One region of the Methylophaga marina genome, then DNA from elsewhere that is predicted to be linked to it. Evidence: riboswitches for the same ligand, from Rfam matches in the RefSeq annotation. Region 1 holds a riboswitch; the other holds the start of a gene.
What was found. A riboswitch is a leader RNA that binds a small molecule or an ion and turns the genes downstream of it on or off. The one in region 1 is predicted to bind cobalamin.

Region 1 (15,588 bases):
TAGGCACCGGCCATTGCAGCGATTTCGAAACCTCCCAAGGTTTGCAATACGGTTAACGCATCCTTGTCGAGCTGCGTGGTATGTTGCTCAAGTGCTCGCCGAATAACGTTTAATTTGTGTTGAACACCTTGTTGATCCAGTCCTGTGCCGGGACCGACTAAATCTGTAGGGTCACATGCTAGTAAAACAGAGGCTAAAGCTGTGGCAGCAGTGGTATTACCAATACCCATTTCACCGGCAATGTACAGTTGCGTATTTTCAATATCACTGAATACATTATCACGGCCAATTAATAGTGCCTGCTGGCATTGCTGCTCAGTCATAGCCGAGCTCTGGCAAAAATTAGCGGTACCCGCATCGATACGTTTATCTAGTACACCTAGAATTTCTTCTAATGCTTCCACAGTACCAACATTGATCACATCGAGCTTTGCCATCAATTCCTGAGCTAATACACTGATAGCGGCACCGCCATTGGCAAAGTTTCTGACCATCGCGGCGGTGACAGACTGAGGGAAGGCTGAAACACCTTCAGCCATCACGCCATGGTCTGCAGCATAAACAGTGATGTGCACATGCGTCAGGTCAGGGATTTCACTGGCTTGTAAACTCGCTATTTTGACGGCTAAGTTTTCCAGCTGACCGAGGGAACCTGGCGGTTTAGTCAACTGCTGCTGACGTGCTAACGCTTTTTGTTCATGCGTCTTATCTACCGCCTTAATAGGTTGTTTGAGCCATTCAGCGAAGTTGTTCATGCAGTTGTCCTTTTAAAAGATGAGGTAAACCTGCCACGGTTAAGATGACGTTATCGCTGATTTTGGCGATACGTTGATGTAAAACACCGGCCTCATCACAATAACGACGCGTTAAGTCCCCCAGAGGCATCACGCCCATATTTGTTTCATTACTGACCATAATGATGTGTTTATCAGAGGTTTGCAGCGTATCCAAAAAAGCGGATATCTGTTCTGTTAGCAGAACGTCTTCAGCTAATAAAAGATTGGTCAGCCAAAGCGTTAAACAATCTACAAGCACGACGTCAGTTGTGGCTTTTTTTATGGCATCCGCAAGATACAGTGGCTGTTCAATGGTTGGCCAGTTGTCTGGTCTTTGCTGCTGGTGCTGTTTGATCCGTTTTGCCATTTCATCATCCTGCGCCTGCGCTGTAGCAATATAGGTGACGGATTCACTTGTGGTAGCTGCCCATTGTTCCGCTAAGCGGCTTTTACCTGATTTTGTGCCACCAAGGATTAACGTCGTTGTCATCATGCGTCCTCAAGTATCTGCATCAACTTATCCGTATCAATATGTGTAGCTACCATTTCTGCCAGTTTATTGATGTCATTTTCACGAAGTTGCCAATAATCAACAGATTCAACATTATCAAGACCTGCCCAACTCAATAACGCTTTTGCTGCTTCATCTTGTTCAAATAAACCATGCAGATAGGTGCCGATAATCTGTTTGTCATCACTGATGGCACCATCTGGACCATGTGACAGGTGTACAAGAGGCGATTTCAATGCGTTTCCTGTGCTGATACCCGCATGTATCTCATAACCTGAAATAGTGACAGGCGCATTATTGATAAGTAATTGCCCCTGATTTTGTCGTAATGTTTTATGGCCAGCCAATGTTGTTTCCATATCCAATAGACCAAGACCATCACTGCTACCTGGCTGACTTTCAATGCCATCCGGGTCATGAATTAGTCTGCCCAACATTTGAAAACCACCACAGATACCCAACACTTTGCCACCATAACGACAGTGTTTCTGAATCGCTTCAGACCAGCCCTGAGTTATCAGCCAGTCCAAATCTGCTCTGACATGTTTGCTGCCAGGCAAAATAATCAGATCGGCTGCGGGAATGGTTTCATCAGGGCCAATAAACTGTAAATTGACTTGAGGATGCAATCTGAGTAGGTCGAAATCCGTGTGATTACTGATACGTGGTAACACGGGAACAATAATATTAAGCTGTTTTTTCGAAGACGTGATTTGCTGCGTATTGACGGCATCTTCAGCTTCTAAATGCAGACCATGCAAATAGGGCAACACGCCTAACACCGGTTTACCCGTTTTTTGTTCCAGCCAGTCCAGACCTGGTTCTAATAAGCTAATATCTCCGCGAAAGCGATTAATAATAAAGCCTTTAATACGTGCTTGTTCTGACTCAGATAAACACGATAATGTGCCAACCAAATGGGCAAACACACCGCCACGATCAATATCAGCAATCAAAATGACCGGACAATCAACCGCTTCAGCAAAGCCCATATTGGCAATGTCTCGATCACGTAAATTGATCTCTGCCGGCGAACCTGCACCTTCAACCACCACCAGATCATAATTGGATTCAAGTCGGTGATGTGAGTCCAGAACAGCTTGCATCGCCACAGGCTTATAATCATGGTAAAAGCGCGCTTCCATATTAGCGACGGCTTTGCCATGGATAATGACTTGAGCACCGGAATCACTATTAGGTTTGAGTAATACCGGGTTCATATCAATATGCGGCGCCAGATGACAGGCTTGTGCTTGCACTGCCTGAGCCCGGCCAATCTCTCCTCCTTCAGCAGTCACCGCACTATTGAGTGCCATATTTTGTGGTTTGAACGGTGCAACACGATAATTCTGCTGCACAAACCAGCGACATAAGGCCGTGACCAACGTGCTTTTGCCAGCATCAGATGTGGTGCCCTGAATCATAAATGTTTTGTGTTTCATAACACTTCCTGCAGAGATTGCAGAGCCTTTTCTAGGTGTTGCCATTGTTGCTCATTGGCGGGCAACCCAAAGCGTAAACTGACAGGGGAGCTAAATAAGCGGGTCAGTACGGCTTGTTTTGCCAGATGTTGATGAATCTCGCTGGCGGCAGGATGTATCACCCATTGAAATAAATCAGTGCTGCCTGTGGGACTGAGATTATAAGTACTAAGCAACTGAGCTAAACGTTGAGACTGGTTTTGCAGTTGTTGAATGGTACGCTGCTGCCAGTCAGTATCCTTGAGTGCCTTTGTGGTGATAAAACGTGATGCAGTAGCAATGGGCCAGGGACCAAGATGCTCATCGACTTTATCGAGAATTGATTGTTCGGCGATTAAAAATCCAACGCGACAACCTGCCAGACCAAAGAATTTGCCTATCGATCTCAGAATAAGTAGTCCGGGCATGGCTGGTAGCTTACAAAGACTTTTCTCGGGTGTTGTATCAATAAAAGCTTCATCGATGATTAGCCAGCCATCACCTTGTTGTAATTGCTGATGCCAGGTTAATAGCTGTTCTTTACTATATCGCCTGCCGCTTGGATTGGTTGGGTTGATAATAATCAACACATCCGTATGAGCAATCACGGAATCAATCTCTTCATGAGCAATTGCTTGAACATCATGACCTGCTTTGTGCCAATTATAAGCATGCTCTGCATAACAAGGGGCTATCACTTTTACTCTGCATGGCCCACGTAACTGTGGTAAAAACTGTATAGCCGCCTGACTGCCGAGAAGGGCGACTAAAGATGGATTACCGTAATACTCTGCTGCCGAGTTGAGTAAATCATCATCTTGCTCTGGTAAACGGGTCCAGACAGATTCGGGTAATGTCGGAATGGGCCAGCCATTGGGATTGATCCCCGTTGATAAATCCAGCCAATGCTGGTGGGCGATACCATATTTTTTAATGTACTGATTGAGTTTACCGCCGTGTTCAAGCATAGCTGATACCTGTAATGATAGTGATGACGGCTATCCACAACAACAGACTATCCGTGACTAGATGTAAGGCCCGAGGAATATCATCTGCATTGGCTTCGCGATTTAAGCCAAGCGTTGGACGATCGTGCCAAATACCGTGATAACGTGCCTGGCCACCCAGCTCTATTTCCAGCGCCCCGGCACCTGCCGCCATCACCGGGCCAGCATTGGGACTATCCCATTGTTTAGCTTGCTGTCTCCAGCAATGTAGTCCAGAGCGGACATTGCCTACCAGTGCATAACTGAGCGCTGTTAATCGTGCCGGAATATAATTCATTAGGTCGTCAATACGGGCGGCAGCACGACCGAAATAGAGATAACGGTCAGTTTTATATCCCCACATAGCATCTAAGGTATTACTCAGTCGGTAAATAACGACACCGGGAAGGCCCGCCACAATAAACCAGAATAAGGCTGAAAAAATGGCATCGGCGCCATTTTCTAATACCGATTCGATACTGGCTTTAGGAATATGTAATGTTTCTCTGTCACGGCTGACGATGTAACTGGTTAAGGTTTTTGCTTGTTCAATATCGCCTTGTTTTAATGAAGTGATAATCGGTGCCACATGATCGTATAAGCTACGATGACCAATACAGAGGTAGAGTACGATAACGCTGAATATCAGGTTAAGTGATGGAATGTCACTGATACAATAGGCGATAAAAGCAAGAGGGGCGACCAGCACTAACCAGCCTAGCAGTCCTTTAATAAACTGCTTTTTAATGCCGTCATTAGCGTTGTACAGTCTGTTTTCAATGTGTTTGGTGAGTTGACCAAAACCCACAAGCGGGTGACGACGTGTTGGTTCACCGAGTAACCAATCAAGCAATAAAGCAAGAATAATAAACAGTAAGGTCATAAACTGGCCGGTTTATCCCAGTGGTTTTCATATAAAACAGAGTCAAGTTCAATGCCCTGGCGCCAGTTTTCCATTTGTAGCATCGGCTCTGGATAAAACTCATTAACATGACCCAGGCACAGAATGGCGACAGGGGAGGCACCTGAAGGCAGCTTGAGTAAGTCTGCCAATGCTTCTGGTTCAAAAATAGATACCCAGCCCATACCCAGACCTTCGACTCTGGCGGCCAGCCACATGTTCTGAATGGCACAGGAAACGGAGGCCAAATCCATATTCGGCATGGTTCTCCTGCCAAAGATATGTTCTTCACGTTTATCGCATAAGGCGACAACCAGGATTTCAGCACAATTATCCATGCCCTCGACTTTTAAACGCATAAACTCATCTTCACGTTCGTTCATGGCTTTGGCCGTTTCTATGCGTTCTTTTTCGACCAGGGCTTTTATCTTTTCACGAATAATGGAATCAGTAATTCGAATAATTCGCCAGGGTTGCATCAGACCAACGCTTGGGGCTTGGTGTGCGGCCATTAATAAACGTTTTAGCTGTTTCGGTGCAACAGGATCAGGTCGAAAGTGACGCATATCCCGGCGCTCGGCTATTGCCCTGTAAACCGCTTCTTGTTCTGCTCTTGAAAATTGATGAGGGGAATCACTCATGGTGATAACCACGCTGCAATAAGATGAGGGTTAGAGTAAAAGTAAAAATGGATATAGCTGGCGGTCAGACGCTCTTGTTGATAAACAGCTTCACTGACTGATTTGCCATTAGGACACTGTCCGCTTATTTCAGATTCTAATTCTGTGCTGAGTGAAGAATGATGATAAGTGTGACCTCTAATCGCTTGATTCTCAACGGTCACTTCCTGCAAACCAAGCGCGGTTAATCTGGCCTGGAGTTTCGCCTTAGCTGGCAAAATACCACACATTGTGGCGGTAACATCTGTCTTGTCTGTCAGCGTCTCGCAAAGGTATAACACGCCACCACATTCCGCGAGGATAGGTTTATTTGCCTCGTAATGTTGCTGAATAGCTTGTTGCATCTGTGTATTGGCACTTAATGCGGCCAAATGTAACTCCGGATATCCACCGGGTAAATAGAGACTATCGATATCAGGTAGCTCGGTATCATTGAGTGGAGAGAAAAAAACAAGCTCAGCACCTAAAGCCTTCAGACAATCCAGGTTTGCCTGATAGAGAAAAGAGAAAGCGGCATCTTTGGCGATGCCAATCTTTAAACCCTTTAGTAACGCTGGAAGTTGCGGAGTATCAATGAACGGAAAATCGATGTTTGGCAAAGACACCGAGTCATCAAAATCAAAAGCCTCAAGCGTATGGCTTAAACGTTGTTCTAAATCTTTAATTTCACAGGCTTGTTGTAAGCCTAAATATCGACTGGGTAAGGCATGTTCAGTTTGTCGGTATAAGGTAGCAAGGCAGGGAAGTGTTGTAGGCAGGGCATTTTTGAGCATCTCGGCATGACGCTCACTGCCGACTTTATTGGCGATAACTGCCGCCACCTGAGTATCTTGCCGATACTGATCCAAACCAACGGCAATCGCCGCGAAGGTTTGTGCCATGGCACTAGCATCAATAACGGCGAGAATAGGGATACCAAAAGCCGCTGCCAGATCGGCGGTGGATGGTTCGCCATCAAACAGTCCCATCACACCTTCAATCAGGATAATATCGGCCTGCTCAGCGGCTTCAGCGAGTAGTTGCTGACTATGTTGTTTGCCAACCATCCAAAGATCAAGTTGATAAACAGGGTGACCTGACGCCAGCTCTAAAACCATGGGGTCCAGAAAATCTGGACCCACTTTGAAGACTCGAACGTGTTTGTTTTGCTGCCTGTAATGTCTTGCTAGTACAGCCGTAACCGTCGTTTTACCCTGACCAGATGCGGGTGCAGCAATGACTACAGCAGCGCATGACTGCGACTGCATTTATTAACTACTTTTGATCAGCTTGATGTGTGGTTTTGGTGAAGTACATAGACACATGGCAAATCATGGCCACCACCAGATAAAAACTCATCACCGCCAGGTTTTTAGGGAAGTATTGAATAAAGCGTTGTGTGTATTCAGTGAATGTTGGATCAGGATAACGACCAGAGAAGAAGTAAAAACCACCACCACTAAATAATGTGGCTGCAGTGGCGGCTACTAATACACTGCCAACAAGAGGCAATAAGGTGGCAGCATTAAATTGGTATTTCGATGCATACCAGCGTCCAGCCATCCATAAGCTGCCATAAGCAGGAATGAGAAAACCGTAAGCAGGAGACATACAGAAACTAGTGCTCAATTGACCACCACCCAACAACACACTGGCGATATCGAGACCAGCCGCCATCGCTAAAAACACGGGAAACCAGGCTGCTGAACTGAGGTAAAGACCTGCTAAGAAAAAGATAGTCCATGATGCACTGGGTAATGCATCGACAGAAGCAAAATGATGACCTCGGGTCATAAACATTAAAAGCGCTAAGAGACCAGCAATAATTAGTTGCTGAGAACGAGATAAGGTCATGATGTGATTCTCCAGTGTGCCCACCCGCACACAATAGGTTTGAATTTGCCAAGAGGCACGTTGTATTTTCAGGCCGGTCTCCGGACTCGTGAGTGTAGCCTGATAAACACCTTCCCATACAGCACTGTACAGTGGCATTAGGTTTATCTGATCTCACTTACCGTTGCGGGGGCAGTGTCGGCATTATCTATTGATGCACCGACTTCCCGTTTACTCGCGATTGCAACACCTGAAACTCGCGATAGAATAAGGATTAATACGATATATTGTCAATTTGACGTGAAGAATAAACTCTCAACTTTAATATACGAGGATGGCGTAGGTTTGACGTATGGATGCGCAGCCATTACTATGCGCGGCTCTTCAGGTGCTCTGTTTAGGCAGAGTTAAACGGGAAGTTGGTGACAAATCCAACACTGCCCCCGCAACGGTAAGCGTTGAAAAGCACATCATTAAGCCACTGCGAATCTCGTGGGAAGGCGATGTGTCAGGCATAGCCACAACGTAAGTCCGGAGACCGGCCTGAGGTTTCATAACAACACCATAGTGTTGTGACCCTTTTAACCTTGGATCGCGGGTGAGCGTATCCTCAGGAGACAATTATGACCTTGTTTTCAAAGGCGTTGCCTTTGCGTGCTTGCACGCGCCTTTCAGCATTTACGCTGATTTCTTCTTTACTTTCTTTACCTGCCATCGCCAGTGATGAGCTTAATTCCATTACCGTCACAGCGAATCGTATGCCTACGGAAAATGCGTTGGCGCCTTCTACTGTTATTACACGTAACGAAATAGAAAAACTTCAAATTAACGATCTGCCTACGTTACTTTCCAGATTTCCTGGTATTGATATGATTCAACGAGGTGGTTACGGAAAAACGAGTGGTATCTCTATCAGAGGCAGTGACACAAAACAGATTCTAATTTTAGTTGATGGTGTTAAATGGCGCTCTGCAACCTCTGGCGCTGCTGCTTTGCAGGACTTTCCTGTTGAACAGATTGAACGCATTGAGATTGTGCGTGGTTCACGATCTGGCATTTATGGCTCTGAAGCTATAGGCGGTGTTATTCAGATTTTCACTCGTAAAGGTAAGAATGAAAAAGCCACACCCTATCTGACATTAGCCACAGGAACAAAAAATACACAAAAGGCAAGTGCTGGAATCAGTGGTGGTAATGCTTCAACACATTACAACTTGGGCTATAGCTACCTTTCAACCAATGGTATTGATGCACAAGATGATGAAAATCCAGATCACGATGGTTACCGCAATAAAAGTGTTTCATTTAATGTGAATCATCAATTGTCTGATAACTGGAGCATTGGTGCTCATTTACTCAGAGTCGATGGCATCAATGAATATGACGGTAATGATCCTATTTATAGCAAAATAAGCCAACAAGTCATGGGGGTAAATACAAATATATTTGTGTCAGACTTGTGGGAGGTTTCAGTTCAGCTATCTGAATCTCGAGATAAGTCACAAGAACACTCTCGTAGTGAGGATACAGATCATTTTAATACCTTGCTCAGAACCATTAGTTGGGTGAATACACTTCATATAAACCCTCAACAGAAAGTGAATATAGGCTTTGATTACGATCACGATAAAATTGATAGTAACTTAGCTTACACAGAAACATCTCGTTCTAATAAAGCTGTTTTTGCTAGTTGGCAAGCCAGCGAGGGTAAACATGATTGGTTATTGAGTGCCAGACATGATGATAATGAGGCATTCGGGCATAGAAGCACCGGTACAGCAGATTATGGTTATTGGCTAACAGAAAAGTTGCGTCTTTCTGCATCGGCAGGTACTGGTTTTAGAACTCCTTCTTTTAATGACTTGTACTGGCCGACAGCTCCAAACCCTAACTTGTTACCAGAAAAATCAAAATCATACACAGTTGGTATTACTGGAACGCCTGAGTGGGGACAATGGGCTGTTAATGCATACAAAAATGAAATACGCGACCTTATTGCTTGGTCAAGAAACAGCTCTGGAAACTTTACGCCATCAAATGTCAATAAGGCTAAAATTAAAGGTATAGAGTTTGAGGCTTCAACGTCTATTGCTTCTTGGGATATTTCAGGTGATATTTCATTCATTCAACCAGAAGATGGTGATTCAGGACGACAGCTTGTCAGAACGGCTAGACGTCTTGCCAACCTTCACATAGATAAAGACTGGAATGCATGGTCAGCTGGAGCAAGCTGGAAACTCAGAGGAGCAACGTTTAATGATAGAAACAATACCCAACGTCTAGGCGGCTATGGACTATTGGATTTGCGTGTTGCTTATAAAGTCGATCCGGACTGGACTGTTAGGTTAACGGGCCAGAATATGTTAAACAAGGACTATCAAACAGTCGAAGAATATTACAGCTTAGGTCGCACTGTGATGTTGTCAGTGAGTTATCAACCATAAAGCATAATGGTTCCACAAAAAATACCCGAACAAGTTTCGGGTATTTTTTTGTCTGAAACTCAGGATTCATCTGGTCAGTAGCCTGCTAAAAATATAGAATTGTCACATCTTTTTTATGTTGAACTCCCATGACAGATAAATATGACAATAAAGGCTTTGCCACCAAAGCCGTCCGTGTTGGTCACAAAAGAACAGCGGAATCTGAACAGTCTGAACCTATATTCCCAACGTCCAGCTTTGTCTTCGAAAGTGCAGAGCAAGCTGCAGCACGATTTGGTGGTGATGAGCCGGGTAATATCTATTCTCGTTTTACTAATCCCACCGTTCGCACATTTGAACAGCGTTTAGCTGCTTTGGAAGGTGGTGAGTCCTGTGTCGCTACTTCATCTGGCATGTCGGCGATTTTATCGACAATGATGGCCTTATTATCAGCCGGTGATCATATCGTTTCGTCGATGAGTATTTTCGGCACTACACGCGTGTTGTTTGATAAATATTTATCCAAGTTTGGTGTCAGCACCAGCTATGTGAAGCTGATTGATTTAGATGACTGGAAAGCCGCTATTACGCCAGAAACAAAAATGCTGTTTTTGGAAACGCCTTCCAACCCCATGAATGAAATTGCAGACTTAGAAGCACTCTCTGAGCTTGCCAAGGCCAATGATTGTTTATTGGTTGTCGATAACTGTTTCTGCACGCCGGCATTACAGCGACCGTTGGAGTTTGGCGCTGATATCGTTGTGCATTCAGCCACAAAATACATCGATGGCCAGGGCCGTTGTATTGGTGGTGCGGTGGTTGGCGATGCTAAGCGTGTGGGTGAAGATGTATATGGTTTCTTGCGTACAGCAGGACCGACGATGAGTCCATTTAATGCCTGGACCTTCCTCAAAGGTCTGGAAACCTTGGATCTCAGAATGAAAGCCCATTCTGCGTCAGCACTTGAGGTAGCAAGCTGGCTGGAGTCGCAACCTTTAGTAAGCCATGTGTTTTACTCAGGCTTACCATCGCATCCACAGCACGAATTAGCTAAGAAACAGCAGTCAGCATTTGGTGGCATTATTGCTTTTGAAATCAAAGGCGGTAAGAAGGATGCATGGTCTCTCATTAACGCTTTGGAGTGGCTGTCTATCACCGCGAACTTAGGTGATAGCAAAACGACCATCACGCATCCTGCAACAACAACACATGGACGTCTCACTGAAGAAGCGCGCGCTGCAGCCGGTATCACCGATGGAATGTTACGCCTCTCTATCGGCCTTGAAAGTGTGGATGATATTAAAGCGGATTTAGCCCGCGGCTTTGCTGCTATTAAATAACGGCATAAAATCTGCATAGCTCTGCCTAGATTGGAGTGGCTGTCAAAAAAATGTCTTTAAAAAGCGTAAAGACAGAAGCTGACAGCATAATGAACAAGGTAGATTGCTATGTTAGATTTCTTAAAGATCGCATTGCCATTAGCTTTGTTGGTGACTATGCCAACAAAGCTTGCACAAGCGGCTGAAACACCCAGTAGTGATGTTCGTGTTGTGATAGATGTCTCGGGCAGCATGAAAAAGAATGATCCCAAAAACCTGCGAGCACCTGCGCTGAGAATGTTAGTGGGGCTCATGCCAGATGACGCAAACTCAGGGGTTTGGACCTTTGCTAAGATGGTCAATATGCTGGTGCCATGGCAAAAAGTTGATGATGACTGGCGACAGAAAGCGATTGAAAAATCCTCAAAAATTCACTCCCTTGGTCTCTATACTAATATCGAGCTAGCCTTAGAAAAAGCCACAAAAACAGGCATAAAAAACGATCCTAAACAACGTCAAAGCTTGATTTTATTGTCTGATGGTTTTGTTGATTTACAACCAGGACAAAAAGCCAGCGAAGCCTCTCGCCAGCGCATCCTCAATGCGATTGTGCCTAGACTAAAAGCGGCGAATCTCGCCGTTCACACAATTGCCCTGTCAGATAATGCCGATCATGAACTGCTGAAAGCTATCTCAATGGAAACGGATGGCTGGTATCAACAAGCCAATACGGCTGATGATTTGCAACGTATTTTCCTTCATATGTTCGAAAAAGCCACCCAGCCAGACACTGTTCCTCTCGCTGATAATCAGTTCAAAATCGATAGCAGTGTCAATGAAATGACAGTGCTGGCTTTTCGAAAAGCAGGATCAGCAGAAACACAACTTAAAACACCCGACGGTAGAACCCTCACCGAGTTGGATCAATCAGATAAATTGCGTTGGTTACATGAAGATAGTTTTGATCTGATTACCATTGAAAACCCGGCGACGGGCGAGTGGCGAATTGATGCTCAGCTTGATCCGGATAACAGGGTAATGGTTGTCACGGATATGAAACTGGAAACCAGTGATTTACCTAATAATGTGCTGAAAGGAGAAAAGTTCGATTTTCACGCAACATTAACTGATCACGGAAAACCCATTACACGAAACGATTTTCTGGAGTTGGTTGACGGCTCACTCAAACAAAATTCTGAGCTGGAAGAAAAGCAGTTGTCGATGACATTGGACCCACAAAAAAGTCAGTTTAATGCCAAATTGGGGGAGGAGTTCACCGCTGGACGTCAAGATGTGATTGTCACCTTGAAAAGTGCGACGTTTGAACGTCAGAGACGCCAAAGTATCAATGTGATAGCAGCGCCTTACTATGTTGATTCCGAACGTCTACCTGGTGATAGTCGAAGTCATCGTATACAGGTTCAGGTCGAACCAACCCTAATAAAACCAGATTCTTTGTCGATAAAAGCATTATTAAGAGAAGAAAATGGTAGCGAGTGGCCATACGAGATGCAGAAAACGGATACGAACAATTGGCAGCTGACATTAACTGAACTCACGAAAGATGCCGATTACGAATTATCGCTTCAGTTACGCGGTGAAACGCCTGAAGGACGTCCGGTTTTTTTACAAGCTGAGCCTATCACGTTGAAAGATGAATTAGCGCTTGAACCAGCTGCTGAATTATTTGATGAAGAACTTGCTCCCATTCTGGAACCGATTACAGGTGAAGATGCAGCTGACGTCGATATTATGCCCTTGGATGATGACTTGATGCTAAGCGAGGATAATGAAGAAGCAGGTATCTCAATATCTGATAACACAAAACTTCTGATAGGTAATGCCATTATCTTAGCTCTACTGATAGCTGGCGTTATCTGGTGGCGAAGACAGAATGCAGCAACCGCAGCGGTGGGAGATATGCTTTGATAAATCTAACCGATCCAATGCTCGAGTTTCTGGCGTATGAACTGGCTCTGATTTTTGCTGTTATTGCTGGCATTTTATTAATAAGTAATCGGAAAAAAAGGCGGAAAGTTCATAATGCCGGGACCAACGCCGTAAAAAAATTAAGCGGGACCAGATATCGAGAGAGCAAAATCTCAGTCAGGTTTTACATGAAAAATACGCCCTAAGTGATGAAGCGCTCAAAGCGGAAGTAAACGACTTTCTTGAGCGTGAACGTCGCATACAAAAAAGTCTTATCAAAACCTATATAGAACAGGATGATAAAGCGTTTTTAGCTATTCCTGGCCTGGTTGAGCAAGCCGTTGACGTGGCATTGAACATCGAGCCAGTTGGTTCACACGCTAAGTCTCAACAATCTGAAGAAACAGCACCATCCGCAGATGATTTACAGCAACAGATTGATCACGCGGCACAAACGATGGAACGTTTACTGAGTCAGTATCAACAACTGACAGGGGCTTCAATGGCTGCGGCAGCTGTGCTTCCAACTGAGAAAGAGGATGTTGAGATTGATGAGACTGTGACCGAAGAGGAAACGCCAGCAGAAATTGACGAGGTACCTGAACCTCAGGAAGAGCAAACCTTTGGTGATGGCGATGAGATAAATCAGGTATTCGATGATCAGGCCGAGGTTCCATCACTCTCACCTGAGACAGATGTCAGTGAGCCAACCGAGCCTGAAGACGCAGCTGATACTGACACCCCTGATGCTGAAATACCTGCTAACAACGACTCTTCTCCAGAAGATGAGCCCATCTTATCTAATGAAGAACTGGATGCGTTATTAGACGGGGACGATTTTTCACTGGAAGATGAAAACGCAAGTGTTTCTGACCCAGATAATACAAACGAGACTACAGAGACAGAGAGTAGCAACGAGCCGGTTGATGTCGTTGAAATCAATGGTATTGCTGATGAAGCTGATTCGCTCCAACAGAAAGAACTCACCGATGAAGAGCTTCAACGCTTTACCGAAGTCACAGATGAGGTTGAAATTCCGGGGGCTGTGGATGATATTTTGTCATCACTGCAAGACACCGAAGAGAAGCAGCAAACATCAGTTGAGACAGATTCAGATACTGAAATCGACAACGAAGATATTGATGCCCTATTAGCACAACAAGATACTATTGCAGAGCCAGAGCCAGAGCCAGAGCCAGAGCCAGAGCCAGAGCCAGAGCCAGAGCCAGAGCCAGAGCCAGAGCCAGAGCAGGCAACTATTGATAACTTATCAGTCGATGAGTTTTTGGCTGATATCGAGCAGGCTGATACTACGGATGAACAGCTAGATTCCGGTGAGCAGCAAATTCAATCTGAAGAAAACAGTCCTGCATTAGAACAATCGCTTGATGATAATGAGTCTGAGCTGACACTAGATGAAACCATAACTGATGAAATTGACAGCAGTGAGGCTCAAGATGATCAGCAATCTGTTGATGTGACTCAAGCTCTTGACGTTGAAAACGAAGCAGTTATACCGACTGAATCAGTCGATGATATTAGTAGTTATATCGACGTAGATGGTAATGAGCCTGAAGCTGTTACGACTGATGAGTCCAAAGGCACTGGTGAAAGTAATTTGCCTGATGTAGAGCCAGAATCATCGGAGGCTTCAACTGATACAGAAATTGACAATATTGCTGAAGAACCCATCACAACAGAAGAACAGAATTCTGAGCCAGAGCTTTCTGAAGACGAGCTGAGTCTTGAGTCCATAGATAATGATGAAGCTCCAGCAATTGATGAACCTCAACTTGAAGCAGAAGCTGAAACCCCAGAGCTCGCTGAAGATAATGAACCAGAAGTATCTGACTTAACAGAGACCGAAACAGAAGTTGACAATATTGCTGAAGAACCCATCACAACAGAAGAACTGATTTCAGAAACTGAGCCAACGTTTACTGAAGAGCAGCTTAATGTTGATTCTATAGATAGAGACGATATACCTACAATCGATGAACCTGTATCTGAAGTCGAGTTGCCAGAATTCAGTGAAGACAATGAAACAGAAGTATCAGATTTATCAGAGCCTGAAGCAGAAGCTGGAAGCATTGCTGAAGAATCCACATCAACAGAAGAACTGAATTCAGAGCTTGAGAACGAGCTGACTGAAAACGAATTGAATGTTGAGCCGGTTGAGAGTGATGACCTACCAGTAATAGATGAACCTCAATCTGAAGCAGAAGCTGAAACCCCAGAACTCGCTGAAGATAATGAGCCAGAAGTATCTGAATTCTCAGAGCCTGAAACAGAAGAGCTGGGTTCAGAGATTGAGCAAGAAAATGAGATTGCTGAAGACCAGCTTACTAATGAGCCTATAGAAAACAAAGATATACCAGCAATTGATGAACTGGTCTCTAATGAAAATGAAACAGACAGTCAAGCTAGTCAGCCTGGATTTGTCGAAGATGTCCATGATGAGAATGCCGTCGCTAGTGAGAATTTAGTTGAGGTAGCGGAAAAAGCGACTGATGATACTCAAGAAGCGTCAGACATTGATGAGACGCTGGCGACAACTGAGCAGATAGAACTTGAAGAAAGTCTGGATCTAGAACCTGAACAAGCAGCGGTGGATTCTCCAGAAGATGAAACGCTCGCTGATAACATAATAGCTGATGAGTTAGAGCTGGCAGCTGAAGAGGGTGATGATGATATATCACCTGCTCATGATCTCAGTATTGAAGATGTTGAACCGCTCACAGATGATGTTATCGAACAAGTGGCATCAGCCGATGACAATGATGAGCCTGCC
Region 2 (15,588 bases), 880 kb from region 1:
AATTCGTCTCTTGCTCAGGCTGAGTCGCTTTTTGCTCGGTTATTTCGGCAATATGACTTGGTGCATCAGTCATTTCAGTTTCTGGCATTCTTGCCGCATTTAATACCTCAGCTAATTGCTGTTGATGAGACTCATCCAGGTAATCATTCAACCATACATACATGGGGTGGGATGGTGAGGTATGGCCACTTCCCGGTAGCCCATTTGCAGAAACTAAATCGGTGAACTGCTGTGCCAGTTGTTCCAGCGTAGCCTCATCGGCTTGCCAAAAACCTTTATAGGCTGCAATCAGCATAATCGCCAGCATATTACTTTTCACATGGACGTTATGATCTTGCTCAAGAAAGTCATCTAAGCCCAAGTCTAGTCCATCATCCACATACACCCGTTTAACTTCATCCCATACCCAGCTTTTCACAATGCCGGGATTGGTCACTTGCCAGCCCCATAGATATTCTAAAAACTCACTACCCATGGTGCGAGCACCGGCATACCCCTCCTTCATCAGCGGTTTAAGCCATTGCGGATTCAGATAACGACCACGCAGTTCACCTAACAATACGGTCTGCAAAGAATCAACGCGTAAATCCGTGGTATCACTGTGCGCCAGAATATAACTCTCTGGTGCCTGTCCACGTGTGGTTTCAATAGCGAGGCTTAAGCCGCCCAGATAATCAAAGGCATCATTGTTATCCATAACTCCATACAGATTACTGGCTCGTCCGAGATAAGTCTGACCGACATGTTGCAGCCTCTGTTGGAATAAGGCCTGCTGCGCCTGACCGTCCAGTTCTGCACCATAGGCATGCCCCATACGATGAATATAGGTTTGCGCGACTTCTTCACGGTTTTCCCAGGCACCAGAGCGCTCAACCAGACGATTCACGCCAGCACCATAAGCACCCGGTGGGGTACCAAAAATACGGTAACTTGCCGTCAGGCCGGCTTGGTTTTCTGACACACCCGCACGTAATGCCGCACTGGCATCGTCTACCCAGCGGGCAGCAACCTGGTTCTGCTCTAAGGATTCAAAACCAGGATTTTCACTAACCTGTAAACGCTCTAAAGCCGCATCCAATGATAAGGTCAACGCCGGATAGTCACGACGAATCAAACCAGAAGAGGCATCCAGTGCCATCAATACCGCTTGTTCCAACCAAACTATCTGCGAACCATACAAATCACGAAATAAACCAGAGGTCGTCAGCAACATATCTCGGCGGATTCGGGGATGAGGCGAGGCTGATGAAGAAAGATCCAAACGTTCTAATCCACTAAAAATTCCACGACGACTCCAGGTCGGTTTCACCCCTAACATATCGTAAGCAAAAGCGATCATTGCACCTTCATCACGCACCACATCGGATGCCCATAACACTAAGGCATCACTATCCTGAGCGTTATTTGCGGGAGTTTCTGCACGGGCTTTTTCGGCTAATGCGATACCGACTTTGTAGCCTAAACGTGATGGAATTAAGCTATCATCTAAGGCATAGAAATTACGTCCAGTCGGTAATGCTGATGGTGTGCGAATCGGATCATTACCTTTACCCGGCTCAACAAATTGACCATCTAAAGCAGCCAATAATGCCGACATTTCTGCAGCAGGTGAGCCGCGTAGAAGTGGATCCCAGCTCTCCGTAGCTTGTTTGCCATTATTCATTGAAGTAAGCATGGTTTGAACCGCTTGTTCAGACCAGTCTCGACCAAAAACATGTAGCCCCAGAGGCATAAAATCTTCTTGTAGAGTGGTCAGGTAATGGCCGATTTCGTGCACTAACAAATCGTCATCCACCTGCTCGAATGAACTCAATCCTCGCACTTCCAACTCACCAGCCATATTCGCTGTCAGTTCATCTTCCAGATTAAGGTTGGCGACTAAGCGTTTCATTTCCTCAATCGCACGATCGCGCATAGCCCCAGCATTCACAGGTGCAGCTTCATAACTTTCAACGACCTGTCGTAATTCCAGTAATTGATCATATAACTCAGTGCTAGCCAAAGGCGGTGTGAGGTGATCAACCATCACCGCGAGGCCACGGCGTTTTGCCTGAATACCCTCACCCACACCATCAACGATATAAGGGTAGATACTTGGCAAATCACCTAAAATCGCCTGAGGGTAATCATTCTCGGCCATACCCACTCGATGACGAGGTAAAAACTCGTAGGTCGAATGGCGGCCCAGATGAACTAAGGCATCAGCATGAAAGGTATTTCTTAGCCACTGATAAAACGCCAAATATTGGTGTGGTGGCGGGAAGGATAAATTAGCATGTAATAGCTCTTCATTTAGCTCCCAGCCTCTTGGAGGCTGTGGACCAACAAAAATATTGCCAAACTCAAGACCGGGAATCAGGATTTTATCGTCATAAACCATCACATTCCCCGGCGCTTCGCCCCAGCCTCTTATGCCTTCTATCCATTGTTGGCTAATGGCATTAATTAATTGCTCAGCCTGTTGCCAGTCGATGTTTGCTAAAGGTTGCTGGTAGATGGTTTGTAGCTGACTGAGTAATTGCAACACACGGTCACGACCAGCATGGTCGGCACCATCGACAACATGGCGGATATCTTCCATCACCCGAGCGAATAAATGTGCCGCAATGGTTGGATCTTTCAATGCTTTAGCTTGTTTTAGATTGGCATGTAATAAACCCAGCGGGCCATTGACCATTTCTTGCTGTAGTGATTCTGGCAATGTTTGAAACCAGCTTTGGTAGCTTTTGCTATCCATTGTGTTGACTTGTGACGACATCGCAGCCAAGGCAGCCTGGTCTTCAGGTAAGTTGACGCCTCGTTGCTGCAATAAATCTAGCAATGCGTCTGATGTCGCCGGTAACTCACCGGTATTGTACCCTTGGTTTTTAAGGGAATGCAGAATATCGAACAAGGACTCCACGACGTTTAAATTATCAGCACCGATATTATGGCGACCAGGCGGATGGTTATAATAGATAATCGCAATCTTTTTATCCTGATTCGCTTTATCTTGTAATTGCTGCCAGCGTTTTAAGCGCTTGGCCAATAAGGTGACTTGTGACTCTACAGGTTCTGAGAAAGCCAGTCTGGCTCCCGTGAGTTTATCGACTTCGGCGGGAGTCATCGTTGCAACCACCATTGGTTGAGACACCCCTTGTAACTCAGGCATAGCGACACGATAATGAACAGAATCCCAACTGATACCGGCTTCTGACAGCTCCCATTCAGCGTGGGTACTATCACTTAAACGCATCGCTTTTATCACCGGTACATTCAGTTTTTTTAATTCATCGGTGACAGCCTGCCGATGTTCCGATCCGCCAATCACAAAGTCTTGCAGAGACACCACTGAACTGATGTGTGATTTATTCTCAGCTAATAACTTGATGGCAGATAAACTGGCATCACCCCACGCAGTAAGCACTGACACACAACCAGTTGACTCATCAATAAGCTGTTTACAAACAGCATCCAGTAATGCCTTTTCTCCCGGCCGTTCCCCAGTTTCATAATCCACTAACACCACCCATGATGATTTTGCAGAAAACTCAAACTGATCTGGTGGAATGATTTTATCTTGATGATAAAGCCTGAGCTGTGCAGCTAATTGAGGACGCTCAGTTGTATTTTCATTTTTAACCAGATGATGTAGATGACTAATCAGTCCCTGCATATTTTCACTATTTCTTCCCAGCCAAAAGAATCGTGAAATCAACCACGCTTCCTGTGCCGGGTATTGTTCTAATAGCGATGCCATCCACTGTTCTGTCGATAACGCAGGATCTGGATGCTGCATTAATTTGTCAGGGGGCCCATTTAAAATGGGACGACTGTTCAAACTAGACGCCCCCATAAGACGATGATCGCTATGCAATGCGATAAGATTTTTTAGCAGACCTTTTTTGATATTTTCCATCAGCTGGTTGGCTGTTTCACCAAACACGCCGCCCGCGAAGACTAAATCTGACTGTTTTAATAAAGCGGCTTGTTGATTTACGCTTAAGTCTTGCCACTGTTCGGTCGTGCGTATTTGCACTGACGTGGAGGAATGAGAGGGGTGTTTTAAAAACTCATGCGCACCAGACACCACTTCCGGTACATTTCGTGGTGTGACAATCAGCAATAATTGCTCGGCCAGGACTGATGAAGAAAAAAGAAAAAGAATGAAACAAAGAATAAGTCGGTTAAACACAGCGCTATCCATCGATATATAAAAACACTGAGTTATCAAACCACGTCGGAAAGATCAGACACCGCTTAATAACTCAAAGATGATTCGCCATTAAACGGTTTCCCGCTCCAACTGCACACCCCGGCCATCGGATAATAACGTTTTCATGGCAGATATCCTGGCTCACGCTTCAACATTTCCAACTCACCTTCCCGAAATCGATCGATTTCAGTGGTTTTACATCATCGTTGTCAGAAACTTCACGTATACAGTTGCGGGGACAGCTTCGGTTAAGAATTCCCTTTTAACTCTGGTAAGAGACCATAAAAATCAGAATTATACGTACTTACCCGAGTAACAACCACGGTTTGATGACGCAGACAATATTGCGAACAAGAATAATGCACAAAATAAAGATAGACAGCCCAAATAGTGATGGCTAATATCCAACTGAGACTCAATGTTTAATCAGGATGCTCGCCCTCTATTTCAATGAAAACAACAAAAGGAAGATAAAGGATGTTGAAGGAATTCAAAGAGTTTGCCATGCGCGGCAATGTGTTAGATATGGCCGTGGGGATTATCATCGGTGGTGCGTTTGGCACCATTGTGAAGAGTTTGGTAGCCGACGTAATTATGCCACCTATTGGTCTATTACTGGGAGGTGTCGACTTTTCAGACTTATTTGTCACGTTAAAAGAAGGTACTGTGGCAGGTCCATATGCCACCTTGGCAACAGCTCAGGAAGCTGGTGCTGTAGTGATTAGTTATGGCGTCTTTATTAATGCGGTCATCAGCTTTTTGATCGTCGCCTTTGCTGTTTTTCTGTTGATTCGTTCGGTCAATAAAATGCAACGTGAAAAAGAAGCAGAACCTGCACCTGCAGAAGCCACCAATAAAGAATGTCCAAGATGCTACTCAACCATTCTTATCAAAGCGACGCGTTGCCCACACTGCACATCTGAACTCGTATAAACAAAAAAGCCCCGACCAAATGGCCGGGGCTTTTTTAGCACTAAAGACTGAGGGATGATTACATCATGCCGCCCATGCCACCCATACCGCCCATATCAGGCATTGCAGGTGCATCTTCTTTTGGCAGTTCAGCGATCATCGCTTCTGTTGTCAGCATCAGACCAGCAACAGAACCTGCATTTTGTAATGCAGTACGCGTGACTTTAGTTGGGTCAAGAATACCCATATCAATCATATCGCCGTATTCACCTGTTGCCGCGTTGTAACCATAGTTACCTTTACCTGCAACAACTTCATTCAAGATAACAGATGCTTCAGCACCCGCGTTTGTAGCGATTTGACGTAAAGGCTCTTCCATTGCACGACGCGCAATTTTGATACCCATGTCTTGATCATGGTTGTCACCACGCAGTTCGCCCAGAGAGCTTTCTGCACGAACAAGAGCAACACCACCACCAGCGACGACGCCTTCTTCAACCGCAGCACGAGTCGCGTGTAACGCATCTTCAACACGTGCTTTCTTCTCTTTCATTTCCATCTCGGTAGCCGCACCAACACGGATAACAGCAACACCGCCAGCTAATTTAGCAACACGTTCTTGCAGTTTTTCTTTGTCGTAGTCAGAAGAAGATTCAGCGATTTGTGTGCGAATTTGTTCAACACGTGCTTGGATTTCATCTGCACGGCCAGCACCATCAACGATAGTGGTATTTTCTTTGCTGACAGTGATTTTCTTCGCTTGACCTAAGTGATCCAAAGTCACTTTTTCCAGGCTCAGACCGACTTCTTCAGAAATCACAGTACCACCAGTCAGCACAGCGATATCTTCTAACATCGCTTTACGACGGTCACCAAAGCCAGGCGCTTTAACAGCACAGACTTTCACGATACCGCGCATATTGTTCACAACCAGTGTGGCTAAGGCTTCACCTTCCACATCTTCAGAAACGATCAATAATGGACGGCTAGATTTCGCGACAGCTTCTAGAGTTGGCAGCAAATCACGGATGTTTGAGATTTTTTTGTCGAATAACAGCACATACGGATCTTCCAGTTCTGCTGTCATAGTTTGTTGGTCGTTAACAAAGTATGGAGACTGGTAGCCACGATCAAACTGCATACCTTCAACGACGTCTAATTCGTTTTCAAAGCCGCTACCGTCTTCAACGGTGATAACGCCTTCTTTACCGACTTTTTGCATGGCTTCAGCAATAATTTTACCGATTGAAGCGTCAGAGTTAGCTGAAATAGTACCGACTTGAGCAATCGCTTTATCATCATCACATGGTGATGACATAGTACGCAGTTGTTCAACCGCAGATTGAACTGCTTTGTCGATACCACGTTTCAGATCCATTGGGTTCATACCAGCAGTAACGGCTTTCATACCTTCACGCAGAATAGCTTGTGCTAGAACTGTCGCTGTAGTTGTACCGTCACCTGCAGCATCAGAAGTGTGCGAAGCCACTTCTTTTACCATTTGGGCACCCATGTTTTCGTATTTGTTTTCCAGTTCGATTTCTTTCGCGACTGAAACACCGTCTTTCGTGACGGTAGGTGCACCGAAGCTTTTATCTAAAACAACGTTGCGACCTTTTGGTCCCAGTGTGACTTTTACTGCGTTAGCCAGTGTATTCACACCTTTAACCATTAACTGACGTGCGTCTGCACCAAATTTGACTTCTTTAGCAGCCATTGTAGTTATTCCTCTTATTCTTTAATAAAGCAAATGAATCCAGGGATTAGCCTTCGATAACAGCAACAATGTCATCTTCACGCATGACTAACAGTTCTTCACCGTCAACCTTAACTTCAGTACCGGCATATTTGCCAAACAGTACTTTGTCACCCACTTTTACCGCCAAAGGGCGAACTTCGCCTGAATCTGTAACCTTGCCATCACCTGCAGCAAGAATTTCACCGCGAGATGGTTTTTCTGCGGCGTTATCAGGGATAACGATACCGCCAGCGCTCATTGTTTCTTCTTCCATGCGACGAACAATCACACGATCATGAAGGGGACGAAGATTCATCTGTATTTCCTCCGAAAAAATGTCTATTAATGACTAACTTAAATTGTAGGGAACTCATAGAATGGGGTTACAAAACCTGCTTTCAAGGGGGCTAAGCAAAAAAATTTAAAAATTTTTATCGAAGATGATGTTTATCATCGTCATCGACCACTTCCCCATCAATCACATCACCTTCTCGATAATCTGATCGATAACGTTGTTGTGAAAAAGCATCACCACGCTTTTGTGTGTAAAAAATACGACTATTCTTGGCTAGTTGTTTAATCACACTCTGCCTAATGGCTGGCACCAGTAACAAAAAACCAAAGGTATCGGTGACAAATCCGGGTGTTAATAACATCGCCCCAGCGATAACCAAACACACCCCTTCCAGCATCTCTGTGGCAGGAATTTGGCCGCTGGCCATGGAGCTTTGTGCTCGTTGTAATGTTTGAAAACCTTGTAAACGAAGTAAAAACGCACCTAGAACAGCGGTGGCCACCACCATAAATATAGTCGGTAATGCACCAATCACATCGCCAACCTGTATCAACACATAGATTTCAACGATGGGGATAATTAAAAAAATCAGTAATAAAATTCGAAACATAGGACGTCCAAAGGCATAGTTATATAGATGGATATTGGTGCGGTTTTCCTTATTTCAAGGCCTGATCGCCATTGTCGCTTAAATACAACAAAAGTCAGCTTTTGTATCAATGTCACAAAACTGTAACGTTTTCTTCATCATGCTGAAACATAACAAGCCTAAGGTGTGCGGGACTTCGGCTCTTACCGAATTGATAAACCAACCTAGAGGATAGTCCCTTGAAATTGAAAACAACATCTTTATTAATTGCCGGTACCTTGTTTGGTGCAGCAATGTTGCCTGCTCAGGCAAACAACGAAGCGATGGCTGACCTGTTAAAAGTCCTTCGTGACAAAGGCACCATCAGTGCAGAAGACTACAACATGCTGAAAAACGCTGCAGCAGCTGATCAAGAAAAAACTGAAGCTGCTCAAGCTGAAGTGAAAAAACAAGTCGCTGAAGCAACTGCAGATATGCCAAAAATTACCACTGATGGCAAAATCAAAGTTGAAAGCCGTGATGGTGCATGGTCTTTCCAACCAATTGGTCGTGTCATGTGGGATGCGATTGACTCTGATGCAGACGATCTGGCAGATGATGCTCAAGGAACAGAATTACGCCGTGCTCGTCTAGGTTTCTCAGGTTCAATTTACGACTGGGGTTACAAATTTGAAGCTGACTTCGCAGGTGGCGATGCATCAATCAAAGACGCTTATGTCAGCTATGGCAACAAATTCTCAAACGGCGTTCGTTATGGCGTGAAAATGGGCCAATCTCATGTCCCATTTGGTCTGAACACCAAAATAAGCTCTAAATATATGAGCTTTATGGATCGTCCTTTGTTTGCTGATACTGACTGGTCTCCAGCACGTCAAAGTGGTGTCGTTGCTGATCTGGCTGCTGATGATTATCGCTGGACATTCTCTGCAGGCCTGACTAATGGTGGCCTGAGCGGCGGTGAGACGACTGATAACGGTAGCACTTTCGCAGCCCGCGCATCATTTGTTCCTTACATGGCCTCAAAAAATCAATTGATCCAAATCGGTGCTGGTTATTTAACTCGTGGCGGCGGTGATGGTTTTGATGACGATCAACGTGTTGTAAGCCACATTGATAACACCAAACCTTTAGAGTTAGTTGTAGCCCCTTCAGCTGACGACGGCTCTGATGCATTCACTATCGATGCTATGGCAATCTTCGGTTCATTCCACGCTATGGCAGAGTACTTAGATTACACTAATGACACTACTGCTGGTGACATTGATACTACTGGCTACGCAATTGAAGCTGGTTACTTCCTAACAGGTGAATCACTGAAATGGAAAAAGGTTATACCTCTGGTATCACACCAAAGTCTAAATATGGCGCATGGCAGATTGCTGCACGTTTCGAAAACATGGAAATTGACGAAATCTCAGGTAACGCTACTTCAGGCGATGAAGCAGATAAGTTCACACTGGGTCTAAACTACTACCCAACTAAAAACACACGTTTGATGTTGAACTACGACAAAATTACTGACCTGAAAATAGACGGTGTTAGCCGTGATGAAGAACCATCTGCACTTAAATTCCGTGCGCAAGCATTCTGGTAGGTCTTAACACTGGAAAGCACTGATAAAAGCCTCACCCCAGGGTGGGGCTTTTTTCTGATTAGGAGATATTAGCAAGAGAAGATAAGACGATGACACAAGAAGAATTACACCACTATCACTCATTACAGGAAATTCTCAGTCATGGACGTCTGACAGCTCTGTTTCAACCCATTATATCTCTACACAACCAACAGATTTTTGGTTATGAGGCACTGATTCGTGGTCCATCTGATGGCCCACTTCATTCGCCTGTGACCTTATTTGATACCGCTCTCAAGCATGATTGTCTGGCTGAGCTGGATTTACTTTGTCGAGAAACGGCGATCAAACGCTATGGTCAACTCGGCCTGAAAGAAAAACTCTTTATCAACACCACACCTGTCGCCCTTCTGGATAACAATTATCCACATGGATTGACTTTACAATATGTTGAAATGGCGGGCTTATCAGCAGAACAAGTCATCATTGAGCTCACTGAACAGTATCCGATTGATGACTATGAATTAATGCGAGCAGCCACCGAACATTATCGCGATATGGGTTTTTCGATTGCGATTGATGATTTGGGTGCGGGCTATTCTGGCTTACGCACCTGGTCTGAACTCAAGCCTGATTTTGTCAAACTGGACCGCCACTTTATGCAGAATATTCATGAAGATCGGCAAAAGCGCCAATTTGTGCAATCCATGATTGATATTGCTCAAAGTATCGGCTGCCAGGTGATTGGTGAAGGCATTGAAGTTCGTCAGGAATATATCACCGCACAAAGTCTGGATATGCGCTTTGTACAAGGCTATTACTTTGGCCGTCCTAATCGTAATCCACAAAAAGAACTCGATAACAGTCTGTTTGCCCAACGCAAAGAAACAACGATACAACGAACAGGTCGTCCAAGAGCGAATACCCTTGTTAGCAGCTTGCTGACAGATTTAGATCCGGTCAGACATAACGATACCATTGAGCACATTTCTGATCGTTTTCAGAAAGCGTTAAAACTGAATGCGTTGCCGGTTGTTGATGATAATAATCGTGTCGTGGGTATCATGTGGCGCGATGATTTTATGACACTTTACGCCAGCCGTTTTGGTCGTGAACTGTACGGAAGAAAACCCATAAAAGACTTTATGGATAAAAATCCCATCGTCGTTGAAACTGAGCTGCCATTGAAAAAACTCAGTTATCAAATCACCAGCCAGGAAGCACATCACCAGCACAGTGCCTTCGTCATAACGGAGCAAGGCCGCTATCGCGGTGTAGGTAGTTTGATGGACTTGCTACGTCAGATTACCGATATGCAAATCACCATGGCGCGTCATGCCAATCCGTTGAGTGGTCTGCCAGGAAATGTGCCATTAAGTGAACATACCCGTGAAATTATCGAGCAAAATCGGGATGTCACTGTCTGCTATTTTGACTTGGATAACTTCAAACCCTACAACGACATTTATGGTTACGGTAAAGGCGATAAGGTGATTAGCCTCACAGCTAAAACGTTAACTGAACATGTCGACCAGGAAATCGACTTTGTCGGGCATGTGGGTGGCGATGATTTTATCATCTTGTTTGAAAGTAAAGACTGGCAGCAGCGTTGCCAAAAGATTCTGGAAGCATTTGAGGCACTTTACCCACAACTATACAACTTACGTCATCTGCAACAAGCAGGCATCAATGCGGTTGATCGCCATGGCAATGAAACCTTTTATTCACTGCTTAGCTTATCGATAGGTGCTGTGCGCATTTTAGACTTCCCGAATATCCAGGCAGAGATTGATCTGACCGAATACGCCAGTAAAGCAAAATCAATGGCTAAACGAATAGCTGGAAACAGCCTCTATCAACTAGAGGCGACAGAAAAAAATATGAGTAATCAGAAACCGAAAATACGCTTGGTCACGGAGAAATAATCAGCTTAAACAGCCGCTTCGTAAGCAACCTGTTCGAGTACAAACTCGACACGCTGACGTACTTTCTCACGTGTTTCACGGAAGATATCCATCACTTCCTCTTCACTACCCCGCAGCTTGGCCGGATCAGGCAAAGGCAGATGCACCTTAACTGTATGGGGGCTGAGTAGAGGGCACTGCTCTTCAGCGTTATCACATAGTGTGACTAACAAATCTGCCCATTCCAGCATTTCACCATTCACACGAATCGATTCCTGCTGAGAAATATCAATGCCGACTTCAGACATAATTTTGATGGCACGTTGGTTTTGTCCATGTGCCTCAATACCAGCCGATTTTATTTCAATTTCTTCGCTGGCCAATGCTCTTGCCCAGCCCTCAGCCATTTGTGACCGACACGAGTTGCCAGTACACAAAAACATGACTCTAATCTTTTCCATTTCTAACCCTTTCTTCATAGCAGGCCGACCTTAACAAACCAATATGACAACACCGTTACGACGGCATAACATTCTGATTTATTGTTAATTACTAACTCAGACTTGAAGCGAACAGCATCGCTTCTGTTAAAATGCCTGTTTATCAAAGAATAAAGACGTCCATTGTGAAAAAACTGATCGCACACATCCTCATCTCAGCGGCACTGTTGACTCCCGTCCTTGCTCAAGCTCAAACCACGCGTTATGTATCTGATAAGCTCGAAATCACCATGCGGAATGGTCAAGGTGTGAAGTTCAATATCCGTAAAATGCTCGAGTCTGGTACACGACTCGAAGTACTGGAAACGGATCCAGCAGGTTATTCAAAAGTCAGAACGACAGATGGCGTTGAAGGCTGGGTGTTAACCCGTTATCTGACCAACACACCGAGTGCTCGTGATCAACTTGAAGCCAGTCAAAAGCGTGTGGCCAATTTAGAACTTGAAATCGCTAAATACAAAGAAGAAATTTCATCACTCAGTAATCAAAACTCCGACGTTGATACACAAAACATGTCGTTGAAAGAAAAGTCACAACGTTTGAGCAAAGAACTGGACGACCTCCGTCGTACCGCGTCAAATGCTGTGGCTTTAGATAATGAAAACCGCCAGCTAAAAGAAAAGCTGCAAGAAATTGATCATGAAAACCAGTCATTAGTCATCGAAAACAATGCCTTAAAAGATAACAGTACCCGAAGCTGGTTCCTTATTGGCGCCGCTGTTTTATTCGCAGGTATCTTGTTAGGCATCATCCTACCGCGCCTAAAAGTTCGGAAAAAGGATAGCTGGGGCAGCCTCTGATAACAGATTATTATCTCGTCAATAAAAAAGGACGCATCGAGCGTCCTTTTTTTGTTTCATACAACCAGTCTATCAAGCACGTTTTTTGTGTCCATCTCTCAGATGAGACAAGCCTTCTCCAGCTAAAGAGCCACCATCAATCTGATACGCCTTACCAAAGCCTTTCACATAACGGCCACCGATAGGATTCAGCTTAAATAACTTAAAGTCACTCAATTGACTTAAGTTTTGTATGCGATCGCCATGACGATCGGTTAAACACTGAATACCCACATCCCAGTCTGCAGAATCGACAGGCAATAGTTCTGTGGTCACATTGTACTGAACACGAAGACGAGCAAATAACTCCGCAGCAGAATCTTCATCTTCAATAATTAATACTGAAGCTCTAGGGTGATGCTGCAAGTTTTTAGCGTGAACTGCGATTTCACTGATTAATACATATAAACAATCTTCTCCCACCGCGAAGGGCGCGTAGGAAGCATAAGGTTCATCTTCTTCGGTTAATGAGGATAGCAGCAAACTTTTTCTGCTGTTGACCATCGCCATAATCTCTTGACTGATTTTCTCTTCTAACCCTTTATTATTCATTACTCTATTCTCATTGATATTGTTGTTGCATGGCCAGAAAACGTTGTTTTTGTTCTGCTAACAACTCGCCTTTTTCATCTCGGCCAAGAAAGACTTTAAAAATCACCTCGCCCTCGGCATTTTCAAAAACAAACGCGTAACTCTCTCGGCCACGGTGCTGTTTATCTTGAAAACGAATATGGTTTACTAACTTAAGATTTAAGTGTCCATGAAAGCCTGGCACCGGACCTGATAAATTATAAAAACCTTCCGCTACAGAGCCTTTCGGAAAAGGCCCCATAAACTCAAACACACTGCCGCCATGCAATACGATGGTCGTCATAGTACCCCAATCAGCCAGTTGCTCGAGTAATGCTTGAGCCTGCTCACCTGGCATTGTTACTTCATTAGACATAGCTGCTCCTTAAAAATCATACTTCACGCCAAGACGAATATCTTTGCCCGGCATATAGAGTTGTTGAAATGCGACACGATAGTGTTGATCAGTCAAATTATTCACTGTGAGATCAACCGTCAGGTTTTCAAAGTCACGTGGAGTCCAGCGAGCATAGAGGTCAACCAAATTATAGTGCTCATAATCTTCATTGGCAGACATGACATCGTTTGGTTTATGTTTTTGGCTTTCCACTCGTGTCAATGTGGAGCCAGTTTGTAAACTATCAGATAGCCATGACTTATTCAGATCTAAAACCCATTTATCTGCTGGAATATTGGCTAGGGCTTCGCCCGTATTCTTATTTTTGGCACGCGTTTGACCATAACTGACCATCGCATTCCAGTTTTGCCATTGATAATCCATTGCCAACTCAAATCCAACTAATTGAGCTTTATCAACATTTCGATACTCTGTATTAACAGGATAATAATCATCAAACTGCGGACCATAGATCAACATTATCTGCTGATAATTCGTTGCTATTTGCTCGATAAAGTTATTGACCTCATTATGAAAGACTGAAGCATGAATGTTGACAGTATCTTTTTCATTAAAGGCATTTTGCATTTGGTAATCTACCAAGAACTCAATATTTTGGGATTCTTCTGGCTTCAAATTTGGGTTATTTATGAATGTATTAGCGCCTGCAGGTCCGTAGCTGTAATGAGTCCCCGTAGTATAAAGCTCTTCAGCCGATGGCGCTCTAAATGCCTCGTCATAACGTAACGTCACCTGTAAATCCTCATTTGGCAACCAACTGATGGCTGCTGAAGGTGAAAACGCATTATCACTACGATCATTATTCAAGTTATCCGCTTCAGTCGCGAAATAGTCATAGCGTGCACCCAACTCCAGACGCAAGATATCAGCAAATGGAATCTGCACCTCGGTGAATGCACCCCAGACATCCGTGGTGGCTTCAGGCACAATGGGCCGACTGGGACCACTTCGTGAAGCGTCTAATTTATCCTGATAACCATCCACGCCATACAGCACAGAAACATCACCAAACTGACTACGATTATTGAGATTTAAACCTAATGTTCTGATATTGGTTGTATCGAATCTATTATCGGACACACGATTTTCATCGACTTCTGTTCGGTTCCAGTATAAGTTGAGCTGGCTATCGATCAGTTTGTTGTCTGGGTTAAAGCGATAATCGACAGAAGCATGATCCGTTTGAATTTCCCGATCAACTAAAAACACCGACGTGCCCAAATTTGCTGATGCATTGGATGGCACACCACCATCCGTATAGGAGCGGCGAAAGTTAAATGTCGCCATCTGATCGTTATCGATAAACCAGTCCAGTTTAGCTAACACGCCTTGGTCACGATCGGCCGAGTTTTCCAGATCATCGCCATTCCCCAGCTCCAAGTCATTGCCATCACGATAGTAACCCGATAGCAGCAAATCAACATTGCCAAAACGACTAGCCAAAGCACCGGTTGTTGTCCACTTATCACCGTTTGATTGATAACCTTGTTTCACAAAGCCGCCCAGATTATCTCCATCCAAGAGATCAGCCGCATGAATAGTATTCTGTGACACAACACCACCTAACGCACCTGACCCCCATAAAGAACTGCTCGGCCCTCGAAGTACCTCAACATTTTTTAAGAGTGATGGGTCTAAAAAATACGTAGGTCGATGACCTGATTCAAAATTCTGTCTAACCCCATCAATCAATTGCAAAACACGGTTTCCACCCAAGCCACGGATATTGACTCCCTGAACTTGTTCACGAGGGCCACCAGTTAATGTGACATTAGGTAAATAGTTAATAACTTGAGGAACAGAAGTGGCTTGTTGTCGTGCAATATCATCCTGACTCACGACACTGATATTGCGGCTTGAGCTATCACCGTCAGTGTTTCTTGTCGCTGTGATAGTGATTTCATCGAGGCTTTGTTCCGCAGCAAAGGCTTCGCCACCACTTACTGTCAATAAAACAGGCACCTGCATTAGCAAGGCTAACTTTCTTAATTTCATCGTAATTGTTCCTGACTTGAAAAATATGTCGAGAAAATTACCATTTAACGATAATGAGAT

Region 2: it holds a riboswitch for cobalamin, as region 1 does, so the genes downstream of both, QUE24_RS09115 (cobaltochelatase subunit CobN) here and QUE24_RS13440 (hypothetical protein) in region 1, are expected to answer to the same signal.

Annotation. Positions count from the first base shown of each region.
Region 1 is NZ_AP027741.1:2,641,171-2,656,758, forward strand. It holds gene cobT (nicotinate-nucleotide--dimethylbenzimidazole phosphoribosyltransferase) at 1-755, opposite strand, end outside; gene cobU (bifunctional adenosylcobinamide kinase/adenosylcobinamide-phosphate guanylyltransferase) at 739-1,269, opposite strand; gene QUE24_RS13415 (cobyric acid synthase) at 1,266-2,729, opposite strand; gene cobD (threonine-phosphate decarboxylase CobD) at 2,726-3,715, opposite strand; gene cbiB (adenosylcobinamide-phosphate synthase CbiB) at 3,708-4,616, opposite strand; gene bluB (5,6-dimethylbenzimidazole synthase) at 4,613-5,275, opposite strand; gene QUE24_RS13435 (cobyrinic acid a,c-diamide synthase CobB) at 5,272-6,561, opposite strand; gene QUE24_RS13440 (hypothetical protein) at 6,569-7,147, opposite strand; cobalamin riboswitch at 7,202-7,395, opposite strand; cobalamin riboswitch at 7,496-7,687, shown strand; gene QUE24_RS13445 (TonB-dependent receptor domain-containing protein) at 7,750-9,570, shown strand; gene QUE24_RS13450 (O-succinylhomoserine sulfhydrylase) at 9,699-10,889, shown strand; gene QUE24_RS13455 (vWA domain-containing protein) at 10,998-12,797, shown strand; gene QUE24_RS13460 (hypothetical protein) at 13,144-15,588, shown strand, end outside.
Region 2 is NZ_AP027741.1:1,764,844-1,780,431, reverse strand. It holds gene QUE24_RS09115 (cobaltochelatase subunit CobN) at 1-4,174, opposite strand, end outside; cobalamin riboswitch at 4,305-4,494, opposite strand; gene mscL (large conductance mechanosensitive channel protein MscL) at 4,673-5,128, shown strand; gene groL (chaperonin GroEL) at 5,187-6,824, opposite strand; gene groES (co-chaperone GroES) at 6,871-7,161, opposite strand; gene QUE24_RS09095 (FxsA family protein) at 7,277-7,750, opposite strand; gene QUE24_RS09090 (OprO/OprP family phosphate-selective porin) at 7,969-9,195, shown strand; gene QUE24_RS09085 (porin) at 9,105-9,323, shown strand; gene QUE24_RS09080 (GGDEF domain-containing protein) at 9,413-11,227, shown strand; gene QUE24_RS09075 (arsenate reductase ArsC) at 11,233-11,685, opposite strand; gene QUE24_RS09070 (TIGR04211 family SH3 domain-containing protein) at 11,832-12,506, shown strand; gene QUE24_RS09065 (HugZ family pyridoxamine 5'-phosphate oxidase) at 12,579-13,097, opposite strand; gene hutX (heme utilization cystosolic carrier protein HutX) at 13,108-13,491, opposite strand; gene QUE24_RS09055 (TonB-dependent hemoglobin/transferrin/lactoferrin family receptor) at 13,501-15,528, opposite strand.